Regions from separate parts of the Mesorhizobium sp. M1403 genome, predicted to be linked through region 3. Evidence: riboswitches for the same ligand, from Rfam matches in the RefSeq annotation. Region 3 holds a riboswitch; each other region holds the start of a gene.
The links. Region 3 has a riboswitch for cobalamin ahead of NKH01_RS00620 (DUF1636 family protein). Riboswitches for the same ligand answer to the same signal wherever they lie in the genome.

Region 1 (3,272 bases), on a different contig from region 3:
AAACCGCTACGACTTTCTTCGGATTGGAAGCTGCGACCTTTGACGTTCCCCAGTGTAGTTTCGCCGAAGTGGAGGAAGAAGGTTACTACCGAGCGCGATACGCCAACCTTGATCGCGTCGCGGTGATGGAGGTTCCAAGCGACCGTTATCACAGATTGACCGCGCCCGAGGAAGCTTAGAACCATCCACGAAGGGCGCATGTTACACCTCGACCTTGCGTGGGGCGTTTTCAGTACGAGATGACGTTAAGCGTAGGTAGTGGCAGGTAAGAGTGCTCGACCAGAAGCTCAACTGCCTCCTCAATATCGCTGCCGATGTGCCGCAGGACACGTCCACGGGAGCGTGGATAGGCGTGAAGTTCCTGCACTCCACGGTCCGCTCTCCCATCGCCGGTGTGTGCCCGACGCCATCTTGTGGACGAGCTTGGCCGCCTGCACCCGGTTGTATTCCGGCTTGCGGTCCGCCTGGGCGGTCCGCCGCGATGGCTATCTCCATGTCAATCGGCGCCGAACTTTGACTGCCCGCTGCTTTTGATGAATTTGGCGAGGTCCCGCGCATAATCACTCTTGGTCTTCTCCTTGAGGCCCTGTGTCGCGAACTTGTGGTCCAGCAGGGCAAACAGGTCCAAGTCTCCTTCCGCCTGTGGCGCTGGCTTGCCCTCACGCCCTCGGCTTCCCAATTGGGGACCGCTTCTGCGCGCTGCACCGTGGCGATTGCCCGCCCAAGACGCATCACAAGATCGAACGCCAAACCGTGCGCGTGCACGACGATTTGCCGCTCAGGCCTCATTTGGACAGGACTTGAGCTGGCCCGGTGGTTTAAGGCGGGTTACCTTGAGCCGGTGGGCTGCGAACAAGCAGTTCGAGACATTGGCCTCGATCACTTCGCAACACGCCGCTGCGCCTGGCCTCGGGTGCTCCCCTCGAAATCGTTGTGTCGTATCACCGAGGGCATCACGGCCAACAGCTTCCACATGGGCAACAGCCTCGCCATTGAGCCGAATATGGTCGCGAGCAGATCACCAACGAAGCGGTCGGAACCTCGGAGCCGAAGTTCGACGCCGAGGTGGTTCGCATGATGCGCTAAGCAGCACCACGGCGCTTGCCGGTATGTTTGCTGCCGGCAGCCGACGAACTCCTATCCTCCTGGACAAGGGCGCCGTGCGTCATTGCTTTGATTTACCGGCCGCTCAAGGCTTCCACAGTTTTCGCTTTCGAGGCGACCTTTGGAACATGCCAACGGAAATTTAACATAACGACATAAACATTTCTTTATGCGGCGTTGACAAAGAAGCGAACTGCTGTAATTGTCTCCCGCGTCGTGGTTCTCCGTACGGCGCTGCCGCAGCGGAGCTAAGAGGGAAGCCGGTGCGATGCCGGCGCTGCCCCCGCAACTGTTAGCGGCGAGCCAACCCCACTCATGTCACTGAGGCGAATAGCCTTGGGAAGACGGGTAGAGGCTATGACCCCGCGAGCCAGGAGACCTGCCACGGCGAATTACGTCCACGGGCGGGATGTCTCGGTGGCCGCTGCAGCCTGGCGTTCGTGCCGGCCTGCTAGCGCCTTCCTTGTGACCGACGCCCCAACCATCGGGGTCTGGCATGACTGTCTTTCAGCAAATTCCTGTAGCAACGCTCGGCGTGCCCCGCTTCGGTCGTCGGCGAGAACTGAAATTCGCGCTTGAAAGCTACTGGTCCGGAAAATCGTCCGCTGCCGACCTTCTCACGACCGCGAAGGCGCTCCGTGCCGCTAGCTGGGAGGAGCAGCACGATCGCGGCGTGTCGAAAATCCCGTCGAACGACTTCTCGCTCTACGACCATGTGCTCGACACCGCAGCCATGGTCGGCGCCGTTCCATCCCGTTACGGCTGGAATAGCGGCGAGGTTCCACTTGACATCTACTTCGCAATGGCGCGGGGCAACCAGGGTCAGACGGAGGATTGTCGACACGCTGGTCACCAGCAGGCGGCTCATCGGTCTGATGTAACCGCGATGGAAATGACCAAGTGGTTTGACACCAACTATCACTACATTGTGCCGGAACTCAACGATGATCAGACGTTCGCCCTCTCGTCGACGAAACCGGTCGATTACTTCATCGAGGCTAAAGCTCTCGGCGTTCACACACGCCCAGTCATCCTTGGACCGATCACCTTCCTCAAGCTGGCGAAATCGCCTGCCGAAGGATTCGATCCCATCGCGCTCCTGCCGCGGCTGCTGCCCGTCTACGAGCAACTCCTGCAGAGGCTGAAGCTGTCTGGAGCCGACTGGGTGCAGATCGATGAGCCAGCGCTTGTCCTCGATCTGAACCCGAACGAACGAGCTGCGTTCGAATTCGCCTATGGCCAGCTGTCGAAAGCCGCGCCCGAGCTGAAGATCATGCTGGCTACCTATTTCGGGCCGCTGGGAGACAATCTCGAAACCGCGGTTTCTCTGCCCCTGGCCGGGCTGCATATTGATCTCGTGCGCGCTCCCGAACAGCTGGAAACGGTGGGTCGGCTCGCACCGAAGGATCTGGTGCTCTCGCTTGGCTTGATCGATGGCCGCAACGTCTGGCGTGCGAACCTGCCCGCCATTCTCGACCGCATCAAACCGATCGTCGCCGGCTGGCCCTTGGACCGCGTCGAGATCGCGCCTTCTTGCTCGATGCTGCATGTGCCGATCGACCTCCGCATGGAGACGGAACTCGACGCGGACATCAGGTCGTGGCTCGCCTTCGCGGCCCAGAAGACCGACGAGTTGGTGTTGCTTGCCCGGGCCCTGTCCCAAGGCAGGGATGCGGTGGCAGGCGCGTTGAAAGCGTCTGCCGAGGCTGCCGCCATTCGCGTGACATCCACGAAGATCCATGACCCGCTGGTTGAGGGGCGGATCGCCAGCATTGACGACAGCATGAAGCGACGAGAGAGCGCTTTTGCCGAGCGCTCCAGAGTCCAGGCCGGCACGCTCGGGCTGCCGCCGTTCCCGACGACGACCATCGGGTCCTTCCCGCAGACGCCGCAGGTACGCAGGGCGCGGGCCGCTCATGCGAACGGCCAGCTGAGCCATGTCGACTACGAGACCTTCCTGAAGAAGGAGATCGAGGCTGCAATTTGCTGGCAGGAAGAGATCGGGCTGGACGTGCTGGTGCACGGTGAGTTCGAACGAAACGACATGGTACAGTATTTCGGCGAGCAGCTGTCCGGCTTCGCCTTCACCCAGCATGCCTGGGTGCAGAGCTATGGGTCGCGTTACGTGCGCCCCCCCATCATCTTCGGCGACGTATCGAGGCCCAAGC
Region 2 (3,272 bases), on a different contig from region 3:
AGGACTTTCGTTTGTGACGGGCTCATCTGGATTCTCCTGCCGCGATGCGAACCTTTTCGTGTTCGCGCAGCCGGTTAATGCCGGCGGTTACGACAACGTCGCCTTCGGCCAGGCCGCCGCTGACGACGACGCGCTCGGTCTCGTAGCGGTCAATGACGACGGGCTTCAGCTCGACGGCCGACGAAGCGCCCACGACCCACACGGCCGGCTTGCCGTCCTTGTCGAACAGCGCACTTCCCGGCAACACCACGACAGGCGCGCTGGATTCGTTGACACGGCCCGCGACGCTGCTGCCGAAGCGCATTTCATCCGGGGCGTTGCCCAGCGAAACCTTCACCTGGAAGGTACGGGTGACGGCATCGGCCACAGGCGACACCTCGCGGATGACGCCGGGTGTCGAGATCGCCGGGTTGCTCAGCAGCGAGACCATGATCTCCGGCGGATGCCCGGCGCTGCGGACATTCGAGAAAGCTGCCTCGGCGATCGAGAAGACGGCGTCGCGGGCTTGCGGATCGGCGATGCGCACGACCATCTGCCCGACGGTGACGAGCTGGCCTTCCTCGGCGCCGGTCGCCGTCACCACACCGTCGAAATCCGCATGCAGTTCGGTATAGGCGAGCTGGTCCTTGGCCATCTCCAGGCCGATCCTTGCCGAGTCCAGCTTGGCCTGCGCGGAGCGAAGGTTCTTCAACGTCGCATCGTAGCTGGCGCGCGTCGTGAAACCTTTGGCGAGCAGCGCTCCGAGGCGGGCTTCGGCGGCACGCGCCTCGACCAGAACGGCTTGCGCGGCCGCGACATCGGCCTCGGCGCTGCGTAAGCGGTTGCGGTAATCCTGGTCTTCGATGCGGGCGAGCACCTCGTCCTTCCTGACCGTCTGGCCGATCGCGGCCATGCGCTGCACCAGCTTACCGGACAAGCGGAAGCCGAGATCGCTTTCGCGTTGCGGGCGGACCTCGCCGATGGCGAGGCGGCTATCCGCCTGCGGCGCCGGCTTCACCTTCACGGCCTTGACCAGCTTCGGTCCCGGCACATCCGGCCTTGCGCTCGCGGCCTCGCCCTTGGCGGCGTACCAGGTGACGGCGGCGGCGCAGGCGAGCGCCGCGAACGATACGCCAACGAGGCCACGTTTCAACCTGCTGTTGGATGCGGCAGTCATGTTGTCTCCTTCCGTGTGGCGGCCGGCGCCGGAACGGGCGCAATAGACGGCAATGATCCTTGGCTGGAGACGGCGCCGGGCGCCTTCGCGAAAACGTGGGGTCAATAGGCCCGTTCACCAGCACGCTTTCATTCGGCTTTTCGAGCGCTGAAATCTCGATCGGATTCTGAAAATTTTCCGATGTTTTGGCGACCGACCTCGTCCGTGCTGGTCCATTGAAAGGTCTTCGAATTGGGCATCCAGGGAAAAACCGGAACACAGGTCTGCCGGTGTTGACAGCAGAGGCATGATGGTGCCTGCGAGCCCAATCAAAAGCCATTGCGACGCGGTCGGCGAGATCTACGGTAGAAAGGTGATGGTCCCCGAGTCGCGAGGCAAGGGGTGAAAAGGGAACACGGTGAGATCCTTCGGATCGAGGCCGTGGCTGCCCCCGCAACTGTAAGCGGTTAGCAAAATCCGAAGTGCCACTGGCCGGCAAGGCTGGGAAGGCAGGATGGCGCAAAGACCCGCGAGCCAGGAGACCTGCCATCAGCATGAGTTGACCGGACGGGGTGTGCCGGGAGGAGACGTGGACATCGGTCTTGTCGGCCGGTCCGTCCAGCTTCCTTCCGTCGCCATTGAGAAAGTGACGGTAAGTTGGACGCCTCCCAGCCTCTTCTTGAAGCGTGTGAACTGAGCGCGACGACGAATGGCCGGTGCCTGGTCAGCGCGGTGAGCCTTTCGATAGCGCCGGGCGACCGCCTCGCCATCATCGGCCCCAACGGCGCCGGCAAGACGACGCTGCTGCGCATGCTATGCGGTACGCTGCGGCCAAGCGCGGGAGATGTGAGATTTTCCGGACGCCGGCTGGAGAGGTTTTCGGCCGCCGAGCGGGCACTGCACATGGCGGTCGTTGGCCAGACCGACCAGCCTGATCCGCGGCTTGCCGTGATCGACTACGTCGAGCTTGGGCGCGTCCCGCATGCCGGCTTGCGTCGGAGGAGCGAGCAACGCGACATCGTCATTGAAGCACTTCGCAGAACCGGCCTGCTGCCGCTGCTCGGCCGCACGATCGGCTCGCTATCCGGTGGCGAGCGGCAACGCGCCCAGCTGGCGCGCGCCATCGCCCAGGAGCCCAAAATCCTGTTCCTCGATGAACCGACCAATCATCTCGATCCGCGCGCCCGCAGCGACCTTCTCGAACTCGTATCGCAGTTTGGCATGACCGTCGTGGCGGTGCTTCATGATCTGTCGCTTGTCACGCCATTTGCCACCAGGGTCGCGGTGATGAACGAGGCCCGCCTGCAGGCACTTGCCAGTCCGTGCGAGGCGCTGACCAAGAAGTTGATCCGCGAGATTTTTGGCGTTGACGTGCTTTGGCTGCGCCATCCCACCGAAGACCGCGAACTCACGGTCTTCGACGTTCCGAACCGCGCCTCTTCACATCCCGATTGACCAAGGAGCAATATCCGTGAAACGCCTCGTACTGTCTTTTGCCTCCCTCCTGCTTGCCGAGACCGCCTTCGCTTTCCCGGTAACCGTTGATAGCTGCGGCACGCCGCTGACGTTCGACGCCGCGCCGAAGCGCGCCGTCATCCAAGATCTGAACATGGCGGAGATGGCCTTCGCGCTGGGGCTGCAACCATCGATCGTCGGCCTGACCGGCATCACCGGATGGTATAAGGTCGGTCCGGAATTCAAGGCCGAGCAGGGCGCGATCCCGGAACTCGCGCCGAAATACCCGACCCTCGAAAACCTCGTCGCCGTCGAGCCCGATTTCTTCTTCGCCGGCTGGTATTACGGCATGAAGCCTGGCGGCGAGGTGACGCCCGATACGCTGGCCCCGCACGGTATCAAGACGCTGGTGCTGACGGAAAGTTGCGTCCATCTCGACCAGAACCGCCCCGCCGCCTCGATGGACCTGCTCTATGGTGATGTCGAAAAGCTGGGCAAGATTTTTGGCAAGGAGGCGGAGGCGGGAAAGCTTGTTTCGAACTGGAAGGCGCAGCTCGCCGATATCACGGCAAAGATCGGCGACCGCACGGGAACGCGTGTGTTTCTTTACGACTCCGGCGAAGACAAACCCTTCACATCAGGCAAGTTCGCGATCCCCAGCGCCTCGGTCTTCGTCGTGCGC
Region 3 (3,272 bases):
GACAGCGCCACGACATCCGCAGGCGTTTGCCTGAGATCGACAGGCTCGGCGAGATCGTCGAGCGAGGCGGATGTGGTGGTGAGGATGTGCATCGCGGCTCGTACCTGGGATCAGCCGGCGAGGATACGCTCGATCGCCGGGCGGTTCAGCCCTTTCAGGCCGATGACGACGAGGCGCGAGCGGCGATCGTCTTCAGCGGTCCAGGCGCGGTCGTAATAGTGGTTGACGCGCGGACCGACGGCCTGCAGCAAGAGCCGCATCGGCTTGCCGCCGACGTCGACGAAACCCTTGACGCGCAATACGTTTTCTTCCTCCGCCGCCGTGGCGACGCGTTGTGCCAGCTCGTCCGGGTTGGACACCGACGCAATGTCGATGACGAACGAGTCAAAGTCGTCATGTTCGTGGTCGAGCTCGTCGTCGTGATGGGTCTTGCGGTTCTCGATGTCGTCCTCGACGGCGAGACCAAGGCCGAGCAGCACCGACGGATCGACCTTGCCTTGCGAGGTCGGCACGATCTTCACCGCCCGCGCAACATGCTTGCCGATGACGGCATTGGCGCGCGCCGCGCCGGCTGCGTCCAGCAGGTCGCTCTTCGACAGGATGATCAGGTCGGCACAAGCGAGCTGGTCTTCGAACACCTCCTCGACAGGATCGTCATGGTCGAGCGTCTCGTCCTGCGCGCGCTGCGCCTGCAGGGCGTCCATGTCGTTGGCAACGCGGCCATCAGCCAGCGCCGGCCCGTCGACGACGGCGATGACGCCATCGACCGTGACGCGGCTTTTCACCGACGGCCACTGGAAGGCCTGGACCAGCGGCTTGGGCAGGGCCAGCCCGGACGTCTCGATCAGGATGTAGTCGACCTTCGGCGTCAGCGACAGGATCTGGTCGAGCGCGGGGACAAAGTCGTCGGCGACAGTGCAGCAGATGCAGCCATTGGCCAGCTCGACGATGTTTTCCTCGGGGCAAGTGTCGATGCCGCAGCCCTTCAGGATCTCGCCGTCGATGCCGATATCGCCGAACTCGTTGACGATGATGGCCAGGCGCTTGCCTTTGGCGTTTTCGAGCAAATGGCGGATCAGCGTCGTCTTGCCGGCGCCGAGAAAGCCGGTGACGACGGTGCAGGGGACGCGCGAAACGTTGGCGGCCGAATCTGGGGAAGTCATATCAAGTCCTTCAAAAGGTCGAGGGGAGGGATGCGGGCAACCAAGCCGCGCTTCAGGCAATCGGGACGGCCGCGCCACGGAATGAGGCCGTCCGTCGAAGTAGCGAACAGCTTTGCCCCCGTCACCAGATCGGTGCCGCTGGTCGTGGTCAGGTCGCCGAAGACATAGCTCCAGCAGCCGTCGCGCAGCATCGCGGCGCTGAGCCGGCGCTTGCAATTGCCGAGGCATTCGACGGTGCGGATTTTAATGTTTTCGCTGGAAGCGGCGCGGCGCGTGTCCTCGGCGAGCAGTTCGCCGGCGCGGGGATGAGCGTCCGAACCGGTCTCGTCACGGCAGGACGAGCAGACGATGACGGTGACGCCGGCCGGGGAATCACCATGGCCGGACAATAAATCCGCTGTCTCAGCCGGAAAACTGCTGTCGCGTTCCAAATCAGGCTCCTTGCCCGGAAAACCCGCCAGGCGATCGGATTCTTATGTCCTAGACGGCAGGTCTCCTGGCTCGCGGGTCATCGCCTGGGTGCCGCCTTCCCGGGAATATCCCAGTGGTTTTCGGCCTTGGCTCGTCGCTTACAGTTGCGGGGACAGCCGCGGATTTGAAATCGAGATTTCGCACCGCATTCCCTCTTGGCCCTTGCCGTTGCGGGCAGGGGACCGTCTGGAACGGATTTAGGCTTGTGAAGGCAGTCGTGTCAACGCACGTCTATGACGCGGCGATATCTGCGAGCGGCTGGCCGAGGTCGCCGGCAGCCGTCACCTCGATGCGCTCGAGCCCGAGCCAACCCTGCATCTGCTTCAATTCCTCGAAAAGGGCGGCGGCAGTTTGCGGCGGGGCGCCGGGCTCCGAATAGGCGGCATGGACGCGCAATACGCCGGCCGGGCGGTCGGCCCTGAGGTCGACGCGCCCGACGATGCTGTCGCCGAGCAGGAACGGCAGCACATAATAGCCATACTGGCGCTTTTCGGCCGGCGTGTAGATCTCGATGCGGTAGTGGAAGTCGAACAACCGCTCGGTGCGCGACCGCTCGAAGACGACGGGATCGAACGGCGCAAGCAAGGCGCGCGCCTCGATCCTGCGCGGCAAACGGGCGTCCTTGTGGAGATAGGCTGTTTTGCTCCAGCCTTCGACGCTCACCGGCAACAGGTCGCCAGCCTCGACCAGTTCCTCGATGCGGCCCTTGATGTCGGCGGGCGAGAGGCGGAAATAGTCGCGCAGATCGCCCGCCGTGGCGACGCCATGGGCGCGGGCGGAGATGCGCAGCAGTTCGCGGTGGGCGTCCGCGGGGGACGGAACTGGCAAAGCGAGTACCGTTGGCGGCAGCACGCGCTCCGGCAGATCGTAGAACCGCTCGAAACCACGCCGGTGCGCCGTGGTGATGCGGCCCGCCCAGAACAGCCATTCGAAGGCATGCTTGGCATGGCTCCAGCCCCACCAGCCGCCCGAGCCCTTCTGGCCTTCGAAAGCCGACGCCGCGATCGGGCCTCGTTCAGCGACCTCGCGATAGATGTCCTCAATGTAGGCGGCGTGCTCGCGGCCCCATTTTGCCAGTCCGCTGTACATTTCCTCGCCGCGCTCGGCCCGCTGCATGCGCCAGCGCATCAGCGGATAGGTCTCGACGGGCAGGAACGAGGCTTCATGCGCCCAATATTCGAAGACCATGCGCTTGTGTGTCACCGCGGCGTCGTCGAGCAGCGCCAGCTTGTAGGGGCCAAGCCGCGAATAGAGCGGCATATAATGGGCGCGAACCACGGCGCTGACGGAATCGATCTGCAGCAGGCCGGTACGGGCAAGCACCCGGGCCAGATGCCGGCGGTCAGGCGTGCCGCTGGGGCGCGGGTCATTGAATCCCTGTGCCGCAAGCGCAATGCGACGGGCCAGGGCAAGCGAGATTTTTTCCTTCATGAAGGCGGTATCCGGACGATGTTAGACAGAGAAAATGACCTGCGATTCCGCCCCATGCTAGCAAGGTTTTGGCGGCATCTATGTCAGGAGAGAAAAGTGGAGTGAAAAGTGAAGGAAATCAAACAGGAGCGGATCGGACCAGTTTTCCCGGATATGCCGTCCAGCACCGCGATTTGAACAAGGTTTGACTTGCTTCGCCGAAAGCGC

Region 1: it holds a riboswitch for cobalamin, as region 3 does, so the genes downstream of both, metE (5-methyltetrahydropteroyltriglutamate--homocysteine S-methyltransferase) here and NKH01_RS00620 (DUF1636 family protein) in region 3, are expected to answer to the same signal.
Region 2: it holds a riboswitch for cobalamin, as region 3 does, so the genes downstream of both, NKH01_RS14910 (ABC transporter ATP-binding protein) here and NKH01_RS00620 (DUF1636 family protein) in region 3, are expected to answer to the same signal.

The regions. Positions count from the first base shown of each region.
Region 1 is NZ_JAMYKY010000020.1:99,456-102,727, forward strand. It holds gene NKH01_RS26105 (helix-turn-helix transcriptional regulator) at 1-179, shown strand, start outside; gene NKH01_RS26110 (hypothetical protein) at 497-628, opposite strand; cobalamin riboswitch at 1,305-1,505, shown strand; gene metE (5-methyltetrahydropteroyltriglutamate--homocysteine S-methyltransferase) at 1,601-3,272, shown strand, end outside.
Region 2 is NZ_JAMYKY010000007.1:138,671-141,942, forward strand. It holds gene NKH01_RS14900 (FAD-dependent monooxygenase) at 1-26, opposite strand, end outside; gene NKH01_RS14905 (efflux RND transporter periplasmic adaptor subunit) at 23-1,156, opposite strand; cobalamin riboswitch at 1,496-1,700, shown strand; gene NKH01_RS14910 (ABC transporter ATP-binding protein) at 1,793-2,590, shown strand; gene NKH01_RS14915 (GNAT family N-acetyltransferase) at 2,607-3,272, shown strand, end outside.
Region 3 is NZ_JAMYKY010000001.1:115,220-118,491, forward strand. It holds gene NKH01_RS00610 (cobaltochelatase subunit CobN) at 1-92, opposite strand, end outside; gene cobW (cobalamin biosynthesis protein CobW) at 111-1,163, opposite strand; gene NKH01_RS00620 (DUF1636 family protein) at 1,160-1,594, opposite strand; cobalamin riboswitch at 1,633-1,836, opposite strand; gene NKH01_RS00625 (winged helix-turn-helix domain-containing protein) at 1,866-3,065, opposite strand.